Regions from separate parts of the Desulfonatronospira sp. MSAO_Bac3 genome, predicted to be linked through region 2. Evidence: predicted binding sites of a transcription regulator. Region 2 holds the regulator's gene; each other region holds the start of a gene.
The links. Region 2 encodes sigma-54, which starts transcription at its own class of promoters, with help from an activator protein. Its sites were predicted from a motif close to CTGGCACGGNNNNTGCTT; they were not measured.
Positions count from the first base shown of each region.

Region 1: fliR (flagellar biosynthetic protein FliR) is a predicted target of sigma-54. The motif match lies at 2,516-2,533, and genes of this name have one in related genera.
Region 3: nifH (nitrogenase iron protein) is a predicted target of sigma-54. The motif match lies at 1,696-1,713, and genes of this name have one in related genera.
Region 4: flgB (flagellar basal body rod protein FlgB) is a predicted target of sigma-54. The motif match lies at 1,355-1,372, and genes of this name have one in related genera.

Region 1 covers NZ_QYZY01000020.1:4,846-9,412, forward strand. The annotation lists gene rpoZ (DNA-directed RNA polymerase subunit omega) at 1-149, opposite strand, end outside; gene D5S03_RS00405 (tRNA lysidine(34) synthetase) at 399-1,145, shown strand; gene D5S03_RS00410 (M23 family metallopeptidase) at 1,361-2,263, shown strand; gene fliR (flagellar biosynthetic protein FliR) at 2,544-3,332, shown strand; gene flhB (flagellar biosynthesis protein FlhB) at 3,430-4,509, shown strand; gene flhA (flagellar biosynthesis protein FlhA) at 4,555-4,567, shown strand, end outside.
Region 2 covers NZ_QYZY01000337.1:4,597-9,163, reverse strand. The annotation lists gene rapZ (RNase adapter RapZ) at 1-633, opposite strand, end outside; gene D5S03_RS11880 (PTS sugar transporter subunit IIA) at 609-1,058, opposite strand; gene hpf (ribosome hibernation-promoting factor, HPF/YfiA family) at 1,093-1,644, opposite strand; gene rpoN (RNA polymerase factor sigma-54) at 1,679-3,121, opposite strand; gene lptB (LPS export ABC transporter ATP-binding protein) at 3,137-3,859, opposite strand; gene D5S03_RS11860 (LptA/OstA family protein) at 3,856-4,386, opposite strand; gene lptC (LPS export ABC transporter periplasmic protein LptC) at 4,423-4,567, opposite strand, start outside.
Region 3 covers NZ_QYZY01000108.1:3,001-7,567, reverse strand. The annotation lists gene D5S03_RS03930 (P-II family nitrogen regulator) at 13-408, opposite strand; gene D5S03_RS03925 (P-II family nitrogen regulator) at 421-744, opposite strand; gene nifH (nitrogenase iron protein) at 781-1,611, opposite strand; gene D5S03_RS03915 (hydroxymethylglutaryl-CoA lyase-like TIM-barrel protein) at 1,993-3,192, shown strand; gene D5S03_RS03910 (sigma-54-dependent Fis family transcriptional regulator) at 3,212-4,567, opposite strand, start outside.
Region 4 covers NZ_QYZY01000382.1:16,745-21,311, reverse strand. The annotation lists gene D5S03_RS13420 (hypothetical protein) at 86-211, opposite strand; gene D5S03_RS13415 (tetratricopeptide repeat protein) at 592-1,152, opposite strand; gene flgB (flagellar basal body rod protein FlgB) at 1,449-1,859, shown strand; gene flgC (flagellar basal body rod protein FlgC) at 1,859-2,299, shown strand; gene fliE (flagellar hook-basal body complex protein FliE) at 2,360-2,680, shown strand; gene fliF (flagellar basal-body MS-ring/collar protein FliF) at 2,748-4,346, shown strand; gene fliG (flagellar motor switch protein FliG) at 4,347-4,567, shown strand, end outside.

The DNA.
Region 1 (4,567 bases), on a different contig from region 2:
CTCAAGCTGGTGACCACATCCTTGTTTTTGCTTTCCACGAGAGGTTTATACCCCTCCCGGTACTGCTGAATCCTTCTGACCGACATCTGCACCAGCAAAAAACGGTTGTTAACCTTTTCCAGACAATCTTCTACAGTTATTCTGGCCATAGCCTACCTCTCAATTTATATAAAAAACTAAAAATACCGTTGTAGACCTGATTCCTTGAAAACAAGCCTCTTCAGGACCCAGAAAAAATAACCCGGCCCCATCGACAAAAACGAATATAAGTAACTGCAAAAGGGCTCCCGGGTCAAGAACAAAATCTCGCATTTTGTGCATTGCCCGCATGCAGACTTTATATTATTAGGCCCGGAATTGAAGCTGTCAATTGTTTCCGCTGGAACAAAACGCTGTCTATGGGAATTAAAAAAAATCTCAACCATGCACAGAAAATATGCCTGGGCCGCTGCGGCAAACTCATGCAGCAGACAGGCATGCTGTGGCCCGGGGCCCGGGTGGGCATCGCTGTCTCCGGCGGCGTGGACAGCTGGGTTCTGGCCAGAGTTTTGATGATACGCCAGAAAATAGTGCCCTTTTATTTCGAGATCATCCTTCTGCACGTCAACCCCGGATTCGATCCTGGCAACCACCAGCCCCTGGTGGACTGGCTGGGCGCAAACCCCCTTCCCGGGCATATCCAGTCCACGGACATAGGACCCAGGGCTCACAATCCCGGCAACACCAAGTCTCCCTGCTTCCTGTGCTCGTGGAGCAGGCGCAAGGTCCTTTTTGATCTCTGCAGAAAATACAGCCTGACCCACCTGGCCCTTGGACACAATGCCGAAGACCTGGCTGCTACCTTTTTCATGAACCTTATACAGACCTCCAGAGTGGACGGACTTTCCGCCAGAGAAGAGTTTTTCCAGGGCAGTTTGACCCTGATCCGGCCTCTGCTGCTGGTGGAGAAGAAATATATCCGCAATGCAGCCCGCAGGTGGGAACTGCCTGTCTGGGAAAACCCGTGCCCCTCAGCCGGAGCCAGCAAGAGAACGGAGATGGAGGGAATGCTGGATGTGTTGTCCGGAGGAAACAAAAAGACAAGACAGAATATATTGAATGCTTTTAAGCGCTGGCAGCTTGACTTGGCCTGTAACTTAAAATAGGAATTCATGAATTGTTTATCAGAATTTACTGCTGCAAACCTTTGAAGCACATTTACAAAGGGGTAACAGTTTAGCCCTTTTTAAGGAAAGCAGGGGACAGGCACCCCCGCACTTATTTTTCTAAAGGAAGATTGACAGGTTTTAAAATAAGTGCGGGGAGAGCCAGTCCCCATTCCACATGCAAATGGCTAAACTTTTACACAAAGGGAATCAACATGCTTTTTAAAAAATACCAGTTGGTTATATTTAAAGACAAACATGGATCGTGCTCCAGTATTACATTAAGAGGCTGGGTTTTCATGTTTGCCCTTTTGCTGATCCTGGCCGTAGCCGGAACCAACGTTTACCTCTGGAAGCATTACCAGGAGTACAGGACCGTCAGTCAGCAGTTGAACCGTTCCCAGGACACGGTCCAGTCCCAGAAAATTCAACTCACCACCCTGTTTCACAAGTTTCATGACCTTGAACAGAACCTGGAGCGGGTCCAGGAGTTCGACGACAAGCTCCGGGTCATGCTGAACCTTGAGCCTCCCAGAGAACTTAACCCCAATCCAATAGGCGGGACCAGTGAAAACACCTCCCCTTCATCGTTTCCCTTCTACCGCCAGGAGATGCTCACCAGACAGATGCACAACTTTCTGGACCAACTGAGCAAAGAAGCCCGCCTGGAAGAAATAAAACAGCAGGAGATCCTGCAGGCCCTGCATCAGCAAAAAGATCTCCTTTCCAGTACTCCTTCCATCTGGCCTGCCCAGGGATGGGTATCCTCGGATTTCGGGTATCGTTCCTCACCCTTTACCGGCCAGCGGGAATTTCATAAGGGCCTGGACATTTCAGCTCCAGAAGGTACGCCCATTTATGCTCCGGCATCAGGTAAAGTCACTTTTACCGGCAGGGACGGTGGATACGGCATAACCATGGTCATTGATCACGGCAGGGGAATTACAACCAGGTATGCCCACCTGCAGCGGTACATAGCTGATGAAGAAACCAAGGTATCCCGGGGGGAACTTATTGGCTACGTGGGCAACACCGGCAGAAGCACCGGCCCACACCTGCACTACGAAGTACGCCTCAACAACATGCCGGTAAACCCCAAAAGATACATTCTGAACTGACCTGATAAGTGCCCGCAATCCAGTTATCTGTTATCAGTTAATTGTTATTCAGTTTATTATGACCCCAGTGAAACCCTGCTATGCAGGAAATCCTTCGGATTTGTTTCACCTGGCAGGCCCAGTGTATTGGAAGAATATACACGGGGATAGTCTCCTTCAATTCCGCCATTCAATTCCGCTCGCCCCTTCGCCAAGTCGCTGAAATCGCTCAAGTCGCCCCTTCGCTCCCTCGCTTCTTCCCGCTCCCCCAATCTGGCCCGTCTCTTGCTAATCAGCGGGCATGGACATATTCAATTTCAACCCTGAAACCGTATTCAGCTTCTGGCTGACCTTCTTCAGAGTAAGCCTGGTGGTGTTCCTGCTGCCCTTTTTCGGGGGTGAGGCTATGCCCGTACCCATCAAGGCCGCCCTGTGCATTGTTCTATCCCTGGCCCTCTGGCCGCATCTTTCCTTTGATGCGCAATACTTCCCTGAACATCCGGCCCAGATTGCGGTCATGATTATGGGCGAACTGGTTCTGGGGCTTATCCTGGGATTGATCGTGCATTTTCTCTTCGCCGCCATCCAGACAGGGGGAGACCTCATTGCCTTTCAGATGGGCTTTAAAATGATGAACGTGGTGGACCCCCTTACCGGCCTGCAGGAGTCAATAACCACACAGTTTCTGTATATGTGCTCCATGCTGGTGTTTCTAAGCATCAACGGCCACCTGTATATGCTCATGGGCCTGACCCAGAGCTTTGACCTGATACCTCCGGGGGGGCTGTTCATCACCCCGGAGCTTATTAACCAGATCATATATTATTCCAGTCAAATTTTTGTCCTGGCCTTTAAAATTGCTTCTCCAATTATCGCCACGGTCTTCCTGGTCAACCTGGGCCTGGCGTTTATGGCCAGAACCGCTCCCCAGATGAATGTTCTGCTTTTGGGTTTCCCCATAAAGATTGCAGTGGGACTGCTTTTTCTGAGCCTGGTTTTCCAGCTCATCAGCCTGTATGTATCCGGCTTCATCTCCGATCTGGGGGGCACCATGTATAACCTGCTGCGGGCGGCTGCCGGTCCTTCGTGAAGTAACAAGGCGGAATACATCTAATCTTCTGGTAAGTTGAAAGTTATCAGTTAATTGTTGATAGTCCAAAAAAATATTTATTATTGCAGAGTGTTAGATGCCTCAGAAAGACCCCAGTAAAACAGAAGACGCAACCCCGAAACGGCGGAAAAAGGCCCGGGAACAGGGGAATGTACCCAAAAGCCAGGAGATGCCCAAGATCATCAGCCTCATCGCCGGCATTCTTGCTCTGCGCCTGTTTTTCCCCCATATCAGGGATACGTACATGGAGATGACCGAATGGTTCATGGACCAGGCCTTTCATTATCAGCTCAACCCGGAAAGCCTCTATCACCTGGCTGTTTTCAGCATCCAGAATATTGCCAGTATGCTTCTGCCTTTTATGCTCATAGTATTTTTCGTGACTATCGTAGCAATTTATCTGCAAGTAGGTTTTTTGTGGACCTTTAAGCCACTCAAGCCCAAAATGAAAATATTTAACGTAGTTGAAGGGCTCAAGAAAAAATTCCTGGACCTGAACACCCTGGTGCGTCTGGTGAAAAACGTAGGCATCGCCTCAGCCGTTGCTACCGCTCCATACATTATCATCACATCGGAATTTGAAAACTTTCTGCCCCTTTTTTACGAAGACCCTCCTTTTATCGTGGCCTACATCCTGAATACAGCCTTCAAGATGGCTATGCTGGCCATGATCCCCCTGCTTATCATAGCCATCGCCGACGTAGCCTACACCAGGTGGGACTACGAGCAGAACCTGAAAATGACCAAGGACGAGGTCAAGGACGAAAGAAAGCAGGCCGAGGGAAATCCAGAGGTAAAAAAGGAGCAGAGAAAGAAGATGCAGTCCACCACCCAGCAGAGAATGCGCCAGGAAGTACCCAAGGCGGACGTGGTCATTACCAACCCCACCCACCTCGCAGTAGCCATAAAGTACGATCCCGTTCTGGCTCCCGCCCCCATGGTCCTGGCCAAGGGGGCCAACTTCAGGGCCGAAAAGATCAAGGAGATAGCCAGGGAAAACAACATCCCCATCAGGGAAAACAAGCCATTGGCACAAGCCTTGTATAAGAACGTCCAGGAAGGCGAAACAATACCCGAAGACATGTACAAGGCAGTGGCTTCAATACTGGCTCAACTCTACAAATTCAAAAAACAGGGATCGCCTGGAGGACAATAAAAATGCCTGCAGCAAAAACCGATTCAAATACAGGGCGTCAATAATATGGCAGTTAAAT
Region 2 (4,567 bases):
CAGGTCCTGGACCATGTCGGCCTCGGAAGGCATGCCGTATTTGAATCCAAAGGAAATTATATGCACCCGTATACCGGCAAGAACCTGGTCCAGGCATTCCCATTTTTCCTTGAGTGCCCGGCGCAGGTCGTGGATGCTGAAATCCGATGTGTCCACCACCAGGTGAGCATCGCTGCGCAGTGGTTCCAGGATCTGTTTTTCCTTTTCCAGGGCCTGTTCCAGGCCGATGCCTTCTCCTTCCATGGGGTGCGGACGCCTAGTTTCAGCGTACCGTCTTACCAGTACCGGCGAGCCTGCTTCAAGGTAGATTATCTGCAGACAAATCCTGCTCTGGGACATTTGGTCCCGCACACGGGACCATTCACTGGCGAAGTCGCTCTGACGCAGGTCCATACCCAGGGCCAGCCCCCGGAAGTTTTTGGGGTTTTCCCTGGAAAAAAGCTCCATTATAGTGGGGGCCAGGGTCACAGGAAGTCCGTCCACGCAGAAAAAGCCCAGGTCCTCAAAGACGTTGAGGGCTGTGCTTTTCCCCGCCCCGGAAAGGCCGGTGACTATAACCACCGGGTAGCAGCCTGTATGGTCTTTTTCCCTGTCTGGTAACTCCGTGATTAAACTCTGTTTATTAGATTCCATAGTTCTTCCCTGGTCTGGGCGTTGATGAAGGAATCCTTGAAGTCAGGGTCCTGCAGCAGCCTGGATATAAAAGCCAGGATTTTGAGATGCTTGCCGGCGCTTTTTTCCGGAGCCAGGACCAGGAAAAAAATGTGTACCGGCTTGTGATCCAGGGCTGCAAAGTCCACTCCTTCGCGGCTGAGACCGGCACTGATGAGGATGTTGTCCAGGCCGGCTATCTTGCCGTGGGGTATGGCCACGCCGTCGCCTATGCCCGTGGTGCCCAGGTTCTCCCGGCTTACGAGCACGCTGTTGACCTCACTGCGCTCCAGGAAGTCATGTTTTTCCACCAGGGGTGCAGCAAGTTCATCCAGAACTTCCGCCTTGGTTCTGGAGGCCAGGCCTGCAACGATCTGGTCCGGGCTCAAAAAATCCGCAAGATGCATTGTATCTCTCTATTATTGATTATTCCAGACCAGCTTATACGCCTGGATCAATAAAGCCGAAGTCGCCGTCCTTGCGGCGGTAAACCACGTTTACCCTTTCAGTTTCAGCGTTTAAAAAGACCAGAAATTCGTAGCCCATGGTTTCCAGCTGCATGGCGGCCTCGTCTAAGGGCATGGGCTTGGGTTCGTAGTGGTCCGTGGCCACTATCCGCGGTTCCCGGCTCTGCCCCTCCTCTGCAGGGGAAAAACTGACCACGTCCATGCGCACCTGCTGCTTTTCCCGTGTTTTTTTCTTTTTGTCCTTGATTTTGTCCCTTTGTTTCTTGAGCTGGGCTTCAAGCTTGTCCAGGCTCAGGTCCACGGTGGAGTACATGTCTTCTGTTTCCTCGTTGGCCGAGATATGCAGATCTTTTCCCGTGAGTATGCATTCGGCGATGTGCCTGAATTTCTCCACTTCCATGTTTACCTGCAAAGAAACGTCGTCATTGTCGGTTATATATTTGGACAGTTTTTCAAAACGGTCCCGGGCATAGTTTTTCAGGTGATCAGAGGGTTCGAAATTTTTGAAATTGAATTTGATGTGCATGCTTGCCTCCTTCGATTAATATATAGCTTTGGGATCAGAAAAACTTTTTCCTCTTTGAGGAAGAAGGGATGTCTAAGGCCATGCGGTACTTGGCCACAGTACGCCTGGCAATGTTGACATCCAGGTTTTCTTTTAAAATGGCGGCTATGGCTTCATCGCTCAGTGGTTTTTTGGGGTCTTCCTCGCGGACCATCTTCTTGATGGCGGCCTTTACGCTTTCAGAGCCCACATGGCCCCCTCCATCCATGCTCAGGGCACTGTTGAAGAAAAATTTGAGCTCAAAAATGCCGTAGGGAGTGGAAACGTATTTGCTGGTGGTGATCCTGCTCACCGTGGACTCGTGCATTTCTATGTCCTCGGCCACTTCCTTGAGTATAAGCGGCTTTAACCGGCTTACTCCGTGCTCGAAGAACTCCCTTTGAAATTTGAGTATGCTCTGCATCACCTTGTAAAGGGTGCGTTGCCTCTGGTGCAGGCTCTTCATGAGCCATACAGCTGAACGGGTTTTCTCCTGGATGTATTCGTTTTCCTGCTTGTTTTTCTTGTCTTTGACCAGCTGGTTTTCACCGGTATAAAAGGAGCTGAGCTGCAGGTTGGGCAGTCCTTCTTCGTTCAAAAGGATGACAAAGTCGTCCTCATACTTGTAAACATAAATATCCGGACTGATGTAGACAACGTCCTCGCTGCCGTAGCTGGAGCCGGGGAAGGGATCCAGGCTTCTTATGACCTCGATATATTCCTGCATGTACTCCCGGCTGACCTTGAATTTCTTGAGAAGGGGAGCAATGCGGTTTTTCTCAATATCTTCCAGGTGCTCTTCTACCAGGGAAGTGAGCACCGGATCGTCCTCGTTGAGGGCTTCAAGCTGTACCTGCAGGCATTCCTGTATGTCCCGGGAGCCGACACCTATGGGGTCAAAATGCTGTATGCGTTTTAGTACCCTTTCCACCTGGTCCGGTTCTGTACCGGCGGCTTCGGCTATTTCCCGGGAGGTGGCCTGGAGGTAACCGCGGGAATCAAGATTGCCGATAATTTCTTCTCCGATAACCATGTCGTCCGCTGAAAAATCCTGCAGCTGAAGCTGCCAGAAGAGATGTCCCTCCAGGGAAGGCTTGGAAGAGTACCTGGTCTCAAAGCTTTGCATCTCTTCAGTGGTTTCACGCTCCTGGTGTGCGGACTGTTTGGAACTGCTGGAAAATTCGCCCAGGTAGTTTTCCCAGTCCGCATTCTTAATCATGGACTGTTCTTCGCTGTTGAGGCTGTTTTTGCGGTTGTCTGTCTGGTGAATATCCCGGGCCGCCTGCTCATCCTCCTGGTACTGGGCCTCCTCCAGGATGGGGTTTTCCATAAGTTCCTGCTGCACCACTTCCAGCAGCTCCACTCTGGACAGCTGCAACAGCTTGATGGCCTGCTGCAGCTGCGGGGTCATCACCAGTTGCTGTGAAAGTTTCAGCTGTTGTCTTAGTTCCAGGGACATGTCTTGCTATCCTGCCTACAATTGAAAAGATTCGCCCAGGTATACCTGTCTGGCCCGGGCGTCCTGGGCTATTTCCCCTGGTGTGCCGTTCAGTATAACCTGGCCTTCAAATACGAGGGATGCCCTGTCGCAGATTTTCAGGGTTTCGCGCACGTTGTGATCTGAAATGAGCACACCTATGTTTTTTTCCTTTAGCTTAAGCACAATTTTCTGGATATCATCCACTGCAATGGGATCAATGCCTGCAAAGGGTTCGTCCAGAAGAATGAATTCAGGGTCCTTTATCAGGGACCTGGCTATTTCCAGACGCCGCCTTTCCCCTCCGGAAAGAAAGGAGGCCTTCTGATGAGCAAGCTTAGATATTCCCAGTTCGTGCATCAAAGACTCGGCCTTTTCCCGGCGGAGCTTTCTGTCCCTGCAGGTGTACTCCAGGATAAGCATCAAGTTGTCATAGACGCTCAGTTTTTTAAAAATGGAGCTTTCCTGCGGCAGATAACTCATCCCCAACTCTGCCCTTTTGGGCAGCGAAAGTCCAGTTATATCTTGACCGGCCAGTGCCACCCGGCCTTTGGTGGGGGGGATGATGCCCACCAGCATATAGAAGGTCGTGGTCTTGCCGGCGCCGTTGGGACCAAGAAGCCCCACTATTTCTCCCCGGTTTATGTCCAGGGATATTCCTTTGACCACGGGTTTTTTGCCATACTGCTTGTAAACGTCAAGGGCCTGCAGGGTGCTCACTGTCCGTCCCCGTCTGAATCGTCTGAATGAAAGATTACCCGGACCCTTCTTTCCTCGCTGCCGTATACCCGGGATGTATTGTCTTTGAGGTTGAGAACGATTTTTTCCCCTTCAACACTGTTTTTGCCTTCAATAAGCCTGGGGTCCTGCTCCAGTTCTACAATCTCTGTGTCGGGATAATATGTCAGAAGTCCGCTGCGGCCCTCCCTGCCTTCTCCCTGGATCCGCACCTGTCCCCGGGCGACGATTTTCTCTATGTCATCATCTTCTCCGGCTTCAGGTGCGGTCTCATCCATGTCCGCATCCGACCTGAGATATACGTAAAGCTTGTCTGACCAGAGCTCGAAATCAGGGCGGCGGACATAAACGTCACCGGAAAACACAATTAGATTTTCCGCGCCTTTAAAGGTCATGTCCCGTGAGGTAATCTCCGTACCCTTGTCGTTTTCAGCCTGGATCCCGGCAGGGTAAAGAAATAAGGCCGCCAGGACACAGACCAGGATATAGGGAAAAAATCTGCAGTGCATTGTGATTGCCTGTATTCTGTTCATGATGTGTTTTGTTCAGTTTCCCCGGATGCTGGTCCTGACACCCTGGGTGGCCACGATTTTGTCCTCTTCAAGCATTATAAGGGCCCTGGGGGTGTCTACCCTCATGCCCCGGCCCGTAAAGGAAACATTGTCTTCCAGCAGGACATGTCCCTCGCCT
Region 3 (4,567 bases), on a different contig from region 2:
TGGTTTTTGTTTTCATTGCTGCATTTCATCAATGGCCTGAAGGCCCTCTTCTTCGGTCCTGACCCTCAGGACGTCACTTATGGGCAGAACGAATACCTTGCCGTCCCCCTGGTTTCCTGTACTGTTTTCCTGCATGATGATATCCACCACCTCCTGTACCTTTTGCGGAGGTACTATGAGGCTTAACATCCGTTTGGGGATAAGCCTGCCGCCCTGGGAAAGGATGGGCAGTATCTCCCCGGCATCTTCAGGGGACCTGTTCATGGCTTCCAGCATTTCAAAATCCACAGGACGACTCCCACGGCCCATGCATTTCACAGCCGTGAATGAGGGCAGGCCGGCAGCCACCAGGGCCTTTTTTGTCTGGTTTATTTTATTGGCCCGGATAATGGCCATCACTTCTTTCATAAACTACCCCTTCTATGTTTCCTTTACTCCGGAAGAGACAGTATAAACTTCATCCACCGGAGATATGAATATCTTGCCGTCGCCGAAGCTGCCTTTGCCTGTGCGGGCGCTGTCCAGGATGGCCCTGGTCACAAACTCCTTATCTGCATCAGGGATCACGGTCATTATCATCTCTTTGGGCAGTTCGTCGTAGATTACCTCTCCCAGCTTGAGTCCTCTCTGCTTGCCCCGGCCGGCTACTTCCACCTTGGTCAGGGCCGGATATCCTGCGTCCAGCAGAGACTGCATTACCTCTGTAGTTTTTTCCGGCCGGACAATGGCGCGAATCATAAGCATGTTGTTTCTCCTTGTGTGCTTTTTTTTACGCAGCGATTAAGCGGTTTCCAGGATTCCGTATTCCAGAAGCAGGCTTTCCAGTTCTTCTGTCTCAATGGGTGTGGGGACTACGAACATCTGGTTGCTGTCCATTGCTTTGGCCAGGTTGCGGTAGTGATCCGCCTGCGGGGCCTGGGGAGTGAAGTCGATAACCGTTTTGCGATTGATCTCGGCCCGCTGCACATCATTATCCCGGGGGACAAAGTAAATCATCTGACTGCCCAGCTTTTCAGCAAAGGCCTTGATCATTGCCTCCTCGTTGTCCACAGCCCTGCTGTTGCAGATAAGACCGCCCAGGCGAACACCCCCGGTTTCGGAAAACTTCCTTATGCCTTTGCAGATGTTGTTGGCCGCATACATGGCCATCATTTCCCCTGAAACAACAATGTATATCTCCTGGGCCTTTCCTTCCCGGATGGGCATGGCAAAGCCACCGCAGACAACGTCGCCCAGGACGTCGTAAAATACATAGTCCAGGCTCTCGTCTTCCTCATAGGCCCCCAGCTGTTCCAGCAGATTGATGGAAGTAATGATGCCGCGTCCGGCGCAGCCCACTCCAGGTTCCGGTCCACCGGACTCCACGCACAGGGAATTGCCGTATCCACCGATACGTACATCGTCGAGTTCCACATCCTCGCCTTCCTCGCGCAGGGTATCCAGTACAGTCTGCTGAGAGAGTCCCCCCAGCAGAAGCCTGGTGGAGTCCGCTTTGGGGTCACAACCAACCACCATGACTCTTTTGCCCAGTTCCACCAGGCCTGCTACCGTATTCTGGGTTGTTGTTGATTTGCCGATTCCGCCTTTGCCATAGATTGCTACTTTGCGCATGAAATGCTCCTCCTGTATTTTTTTCGCAGCACTCCGCCTTTATTGGCCTGGAATGTACCATCCATGTGCCGCGTTTTTTTCATTTGGCAAAAGACATGCCAGAAGATTGGAGGCAGGGTTTATAGAGTTTAAATGATTGATATTATGCTGGATATTGTGCCAGGCTTTTTGATTGTCCAGGCCTTTTTCAGATGCAGGGATACATTCTAAAATGTAGCTGTGTACTACAAATTTGTAGGGTCTGAAGAAGTTGTGTTGTCTGCGGGCATGACAGCCTGGGAGTGCATTTTTCAGCTTCTGTACTTAAACGTAAGCATTCAGGGGGTGCCGGAATCACGCCAGAGGCGTGAGTGCCAGGAACTAAAACTGAGTACCCCCTGAATGCTTACACTTAAACTGGGGCCATGTACTGATGATATAGAAGGCAGCAGGGTGATAAGGGCTGTTTTGAGGCATGCTTTGTGCAAAAAAGTTTTCATGCTTATAGATACTACATTAAGAGAAGGAGACCAGCGTTACGGGCTTTATCTAAGCCTTGAGCAGAAAAAAGTGATTGTGGACGGTTTGCACCGTCTGGGCCTGGATGAGCTGGAGACAGGGTCTGTGGGCAGAGATGAAGAGCTTGAGACCTTGATAAAGTATGCCAGGCAACATCATGGTTCTACAAAAATCAGCCTCTGGTCACCCTGCCGTATTCAGGAACTGGAATACGCCGACAGCCTGGACCCGGACATCATAAGCGCAGCCCTGCCTGTATCAGATCTGCATATTGAGAAGAGACTGGGACTGGACCGGTGCGGGGCGCTCAGGCTACTTGAAAGGACCCTGGCCGGCACGGACAAACTGAAAGCAAAGTTGTCCCTGGGCCTGGAGGATTTTTCCCGGGCTGACCGGGAGTTTGCCCTGCGTGCGGCCCTTATGGCCAGAGATCTGGGAGTGTGGCGCGTCCGCCTTTCAGACACTCTGGGAGTTATGGAGCCTGGAGAGCTGATGGAGGCTGTGAGACCCTTCAGGGAAAAACTGGATATAAGCCTTGCCTTTCATGGTCACAATGATTTCGGTATGGCCACAGCCAATGCTCTCACGGCATTATCCTGCGGGGTGGATTATGTGGATGTAAGCCTGCTGGGAATCGGTGAGCGTGCCGGCATAGCCCGCTTAGAAGAAGTTCTGACTTTTCTCGTGTACAATAAGGGACATGCTGGATACGATGTCCAAAGCCTTCCGGAGCTCAGCACCTGCGTGGCCGGCCTGGCCGGAGTGCACATAAACCCTGACAGGGCGGTTTTGGGCAGGCAGCTTTTTCACTGCGAGTCAGGCCTGCATGCTGATGCGCTGTACAAGTCCTTTGATCTGTTTGAACCTTTTGAGCCCCACAAGATGGGCATGCAGCGCAGGATCAGCCTGGGCAGAAAGAGCGGGGCGGGTGCTGTCCGGGGCAAGCTCATGGAGATGGGTGTAAACCCGGATTTTGTAGACCTGGAGGGACTGGTCAGGGATGTACGCCGGGCCGCCAGCATAAAAGGCTCTCCACTGGATGATGAGCAGGTGGTCAGTATGCTGCAGGGGCAGGCAGGCTGAAATTGATGATTATCTTCAATCAGTCCAGGGGTTTTTCAATATTTTTCTTCCGGGACACGTATTCTTCCAGGTTGAATTTCTTGATGCGATACCCCATCTGGCGCTGGGTGAGACCAAGTTCCCTGGCCGCCCTGGACTGAATCCAGCTGTTGCGCTGCAAGGCGGACAGGATTTCTTTTTTCTCCATGTCCAGAAGCGAGTGATCCCGGGCCTGCTCCTGAACTTTTCCGGGGCAAACCTTTTCTTGCTGCATATCTGATGGCAGGTCCTTTAATGCCACTATCTGTCCTTCGCTCATTATGGAGAGTTTTTCCATGAGGTTTTCCATTTCCCGGATATTGCCCGGCCATTCGTACTCAACCAGATAATCCAGGCTGGAGTTGCTCAGGACCAGCCTCCTGCCGTATTCCCGGGCCATTTTGTCCAGAAAATGATTGATCAGGGAGGGGATATCCTCTCTTCTTTCGCGCAGTGAAGGTACCCAGATGGGGAAGACATTCAGGCGATAGTACAGGTCTTCGCGAAACCGGCCTTCTTGAACCTCTTTGTCCAGTTCCTTGTTGGTGGCTGCAATGACCCTTACGTCCACCCGGTGGGTTTTGACGCCTCCCAGACGCTCAAACTCCCTTTCCTGGAGGAACCTGAGCAGCTTGGCCTGAAGCCCCGCCGGCATCTCCCCGATTTCGTCCAGGAATATAGTTCCTCTGTGCGCCTCTTCAAAGCGCCCCGGCTTGGATCTCTCCGCCCCTGTAAAAGCTCCCTTCTCATATCCAAACAGCTCGGACTCCAGAAGGTTTTCCGGAAGGGAAGCGCAGTTGACCTTGATGAAAGGGAATTTTCCCCTTTCACTTAATTCATGAATGATTCCAGCTATCAGAGTCTTGCCTGTGCCGGATTCTCCCAGCAAAAGGACCGTCGCCCTGGTGGGGGCGACCTTCTCCATCATCTGTCGCACCTGGAGCATGCTGGAGCTCTTGCCCACAATAAAAAACCTCTGAAAAGAGCTGGAAAGCCTGGTTTTCAGATTCTGGTTTTCTCTGCGCAGGTTTTCTTCCCGGTCTTTAACCTGGCGGTTCAGGCTGACAAACTGGGCTACCATGGCGGCCACGATGCTCAATAGCTGAATATCCTCCTCAAGGGATATGTCCTGGTCAAAGAGCCTGTCCACGGTCAAAACGCCCACCGTGGTTCCCTGCAGGGTTACCGGTACGCCTGCAAAGGAAATCCGCTCCTTTTCCATGCTCCTGGACCCTGTCTTATCCAGGAACAGGGGTTCCTTTGCAATATCCGGCACGATAAAGGGCTTGCCCGTTGAGAAGATACGCCCGGTCACGCCTTCATCCATGCGGTACACCCCTCTGTTTTTCTCCTGGGA
Region 4 (4,567 bases), on a different contig from region 2:
CATTTGCTTTTCTCTCCTTTTTTGAAAAGAATGCCAAAAAGTTTTGCAAAAGACAAGTATCCGGCAGGGCAATTGCGGACCGGATTTAAGATTTCCAGTAAACCCGGTCCTGGATGGTCTTGGGGAGGAAAAGGAGAATGGTTTGCAGCTTATGCCTGAAGCGTTTGGTCCGGGTAGTCAGGTGCCGGCAAAATATGGAAGTGGTTTTCATACAACCACCCCTGCCCCTCCTTGCCCAAGGAGGGGAGTGGGCACAGTGCTCTTGACTCTGCTCAAGCCTGGAGTTGAGTCTTTGTTCGTCAAAATGCTCAAGCCGGGAGTTGAGCAACCATTCAGTGCCTCAATCGGCCCGGGGACAGTCCCCGCGACACCTTTTTCAGCACAATACAAAAAGTACATGCGCGAAGTTTTGTGAGCTTGCACAGTTAGTACATAGCGGGGGACAGTCCCCTGGGCCTGGTGCAAGTAATCACCATCGGGGAGCCCCCTGAATGGTTACGGAGCAGATACTCTGCCCGCAATACTGTCCAGAGGCTGCAGTCTGAACAGTTGCTTATCTTAGACAGCTGTCATCTGCGCCTGCAAAAAAAATCAGGCAACATTTGCCAGGAGTTCACCGGCCGCGGTGTTTTCGGGGTCCTGCTCCAGGATCCTGCGCGCATGCTCTTGCGCCTCACTGGCATGGCCCAGGGTCTTGAGGCAGCCGGCCAGGGCAAACCTGACGTCATTATTTTCAGGCTCAACTTCCAGATAAGCTTCCAGATAGGGCAGCACTTCCTGCAGCCTCTGCAGCCCATGGCCGACCTGCACCATGGCCAGCAGGGCCACTAGGTTGGAGGGCTTGAGGGTCAGGGCCTGTTGCAGGAGTTCAAAGGCCTTTTCCAGTGAGCCTATTTCAGCTTCTACCAGGGCCAGGCCTGCAAGGGCCTTGTCGCTGGCTTCCACGCTGCTGGCTTTGGAGTACAGGGAGTGGGCCTTCTGCAGTTCTCCCTTCTGAACCGCTATGGTGGCCAGGCCGAGATAGGGCTCGGCGTGCACGCCGTTGGAACCCGCCGCCTTTTTATAGTGCTCTTCTGCTTTATCCAGTTCTCCCATGAACAGGTAGCTTTCACCCAGCTCCTTGTTGATTTGGTAATCCAGACTGTTGTCCATGACATTCCTCCGTGGTTGTTGGTCAAAATTTTCTGAATGATTCTTTTGAAGCAAAATGTATGCCTGTATTCCCTGAGAAGGATTTTGTTGCCAGGTCCTGGAGCAGATAACAATTAACAATTAACTGATAACTTTTAACTCGCAGCCGGGAAAAGGCCGCGAAAGGCCCGGCTGGTGAACAGGCAGGAGGTCAGCCGGTATTATGGAACAGGAGTTGCTAATACAGGAGCTAAGGTTGATTGTTTGAAACATTAAACCAGAAACAGCAGTAGAAATATTTTAAAGGAGAACAACAGATGAAAGCTTTATTCGGCGATCACATCCAACTGACTTCCAGGGTGCTGGACATGCGCCTTGAGCGTCAAAATGTTGTCTCTTCCAACCTGGCCAATGTCAAAACACCGGGGTACCAGGCCAGGAGAGTAGAGTTTGAAGAGCAGCTGCAATCAGCCCTGAACCTTGACGCCAGGGGCAAGATGGCCAGGACCGATCCCGGGCATGTATCAGGCGCTTTTGATCCCCAGGGGTTTAATGCTCAGTTTATAAAAAGCATGGAGCCCAGGGTTTACCAGGGGGAAGACGCCGTGGACCTGGACAAGGAAATGTCCATCATGTCCCAGAATACCTTGATGTACAATGCCCTTAGCATGGTGCAGCAGAAAAATTTTCAGGGACTTAAAACTGTAATCAGGGAAGGAGGACAATAATGAGTTTCATGAAATCTCTGGATATAGGCGCATCGGCCCTCAGTGCAGAGCGCACCCATCTTAACGTCATTTCCATGAACCTGGCCAATGCCAATACCACGCGCACCCCTGAAGGCGGACCTTATGAGCGTAAAAGCGTGCTGTTCAGGTCCACTCCACTGGAAACGCCTTTCGGCCATGCCATGCAGACCGAGCTGGAAAGGGAGCTTCGCGGGGTCAAGGCCCAGAAGGTGATGACGGACCAGCGCCCCTTTAAGATGGTTTACGATCCGGCCCACCCGGATGCAGACCAGGAGGGCTACGTCAAGACCCCGGATATCAATGTAGTTGAAGAAATGGCCAATATGTTGACCGCCATGCGAACCTACGAGGCCAATGTGTCTGCTGTGACCAACACCAAGAACATGTTCAACAAGGCCCTGGAAATCGGGCGGGGTTAATCCGGTCCAAAAAAACTGTGCCTGCCGCCCGGATAAAAGGCTGAAAGCAAGGAGAGAAACATGTCAGTTTCACCCATGGCCCTGAAGGCCTACACCGATGCTATGCAGACCGGCCAGAACATGGCCGGAGGGAAAGCTGCTTCAGGCAGCAACAAGGCATACAATGATTTTGCGGACACGCTCCAGTCTTCTCTTGGGGAGGTAAATAACCTCCAGACCGATAAAAAAGAGATGATAGAGGCCTTTGCTTCCGGAAAAACCCAGAATGTGCATGAACTGATGATCAGCCTGGAAAAGGCCGGTGTAGCCATGCAGATGACTTCCGCTGTTCGAAACAAGGTCATGGAGAGCTACAGGGAATTGATGCAGATGCCTTTTTAGAATTTTGCCTGTTGTTTTCGATTAAGATCACCAAACCTGAACCCTGAACCAGATAAAGGATTCCAGCATGCCCCCGTTCATTCAAGATCTGCAGGAAAAAGTTACCAGTCTGTGGTCCAGCAGCTCGGTGCCCCAGCGCATTCTGGTGGCCGGGCTCGGCCTTTCGGTCATTGCTGCTTTTGCCTTTCTGATGTTTTTCATCACCAGGCCGGATTACCGGGTTTTGTCCTCGGATCTGTATCCCGAGGATGCCTCCAGGGTGGTGGAGATCCTGGAAAGTGAGAACGTGCGCTACCAGCTCGAGGATGACGGCACTACCATTCTTGTTCCCGCAGACCAGGTGCACAAGATGCGTCTGGCCATTTCCGGGGAAGGTGTCCTGCGCGGGGAAGGTATGGGTTTCGAGCTTTTTGACGATACAGGCATAGGCCAGACTGACTTTGTGCAGAACGTCAATTATCAGCGGGCCCTGCAGGGTGAGCTGGCCCGGACCATATCAGAATTCTCCGAGGTGGAACACGCCAGGGTGCACCTGGTTATGCCTGAACGCAGTCTCTTTATTGAAGAAGAGACTCCGCCTTCGGCCTCCATAGTCCTTCAGCTCAGGTCCGGGCAGAGGCTGGAGTCCAGCCAGATCCAGAGCATTGTCAACCTGGTGGTCACCGGTGTCGAAGGAATGGACAGCGACAGGGTGACCATATCAGACACCAGCGGCAGGGTACTCTACGAGCCCCAGAAAGATCTCCTGGACGGTATGAGCAGCACTCAGCTGGAATACCAGCTCAATTTTCAAAGGGACCTGGAACGGCGTATCGAACATATGCTGACGCCTTTTGCAGGTCCGGGCAGGGTTATAGCCAAAGTGAATGCGGACCTGGATTTCGACAGGCGCACAACCAGGCAGGAAATTTTTGATCCTGACGGAAGCGTTGTCCGCAGTGAACAGAGATCCACTGAGGAAAGCAGTGGCGGGACCTTTATGGAGGAAGGCGTGCCTGAGCCGGATTTTCAGCAGGGATTTGAAGGGCCGGCCACCACTCAGGAGACCTCCAGGTCCGACAGGACCACGAATTTTGAGATCAGCCGTGAAGAGCACAATATAGTGGCCTCAGTGGGCAGCGTGGACCGGTTGAGTGTAGCTGTACTGGTAGACGGGCAGCATGTTACTGACGATGCCGGGGAAATGGTTTACGAGCCCCTGGCTGACGAGGAGATGCAGAGGATTCAGCAGCTGGTGGAAAGGGCGGTGGGCTTTGATCAGGAACGCGGAGATTCCATAGAGGTCAGCAGTGTTGATTTCGGCGCCCCCGAAGTAGAGCCGGAACCTACCCTTATGGACAACCTGGCCCAGTATTTCCAGACCTTTGGCAAGCCCCTGCTCAACGCCCTGCTGGTTTTACTTTTCCTCCTTCTTGTGGTAAGGCCCATTATCATGACCATATTGAAGCCCAAGGTTGCCGAAGAAGAGGGAGAGGAAGCCGAGGGTCTGCCCGAGGGCGGCGAGAGAGAAGCCCTTGCTCCCGGCATGAGCGAGGAGGAAGTGGAAGGCATGCAGGACCAGAAGCGTGTGGAAGGCATCAAGGTCTTTGCCTCCCAGCTGGCCGAGGAGAACTTTGACCAGGCCTTTGCAGTAGTTAAGAAATGGCTTAAAGAGGAGAGGGTATAAGTGCCTCCGGAAAAGTTGAGCGGTGTCCAGAAGACAGCCATCCTGCTCCTGGCCCTTGGAGACAGTTTTACGGCCGAAGTCTTCAAGCGCCTGGACAAGAATGAGATCACCAGCGTGTCCAAAGCCATGCTGGAGATGGAGTCCGTGCCCAAGGAAAAGGCCGAGGAGGTCCTGAAGGAATTCAACCAGACCCTGGTTGCGGGCAAGGAAATGCTCATGGG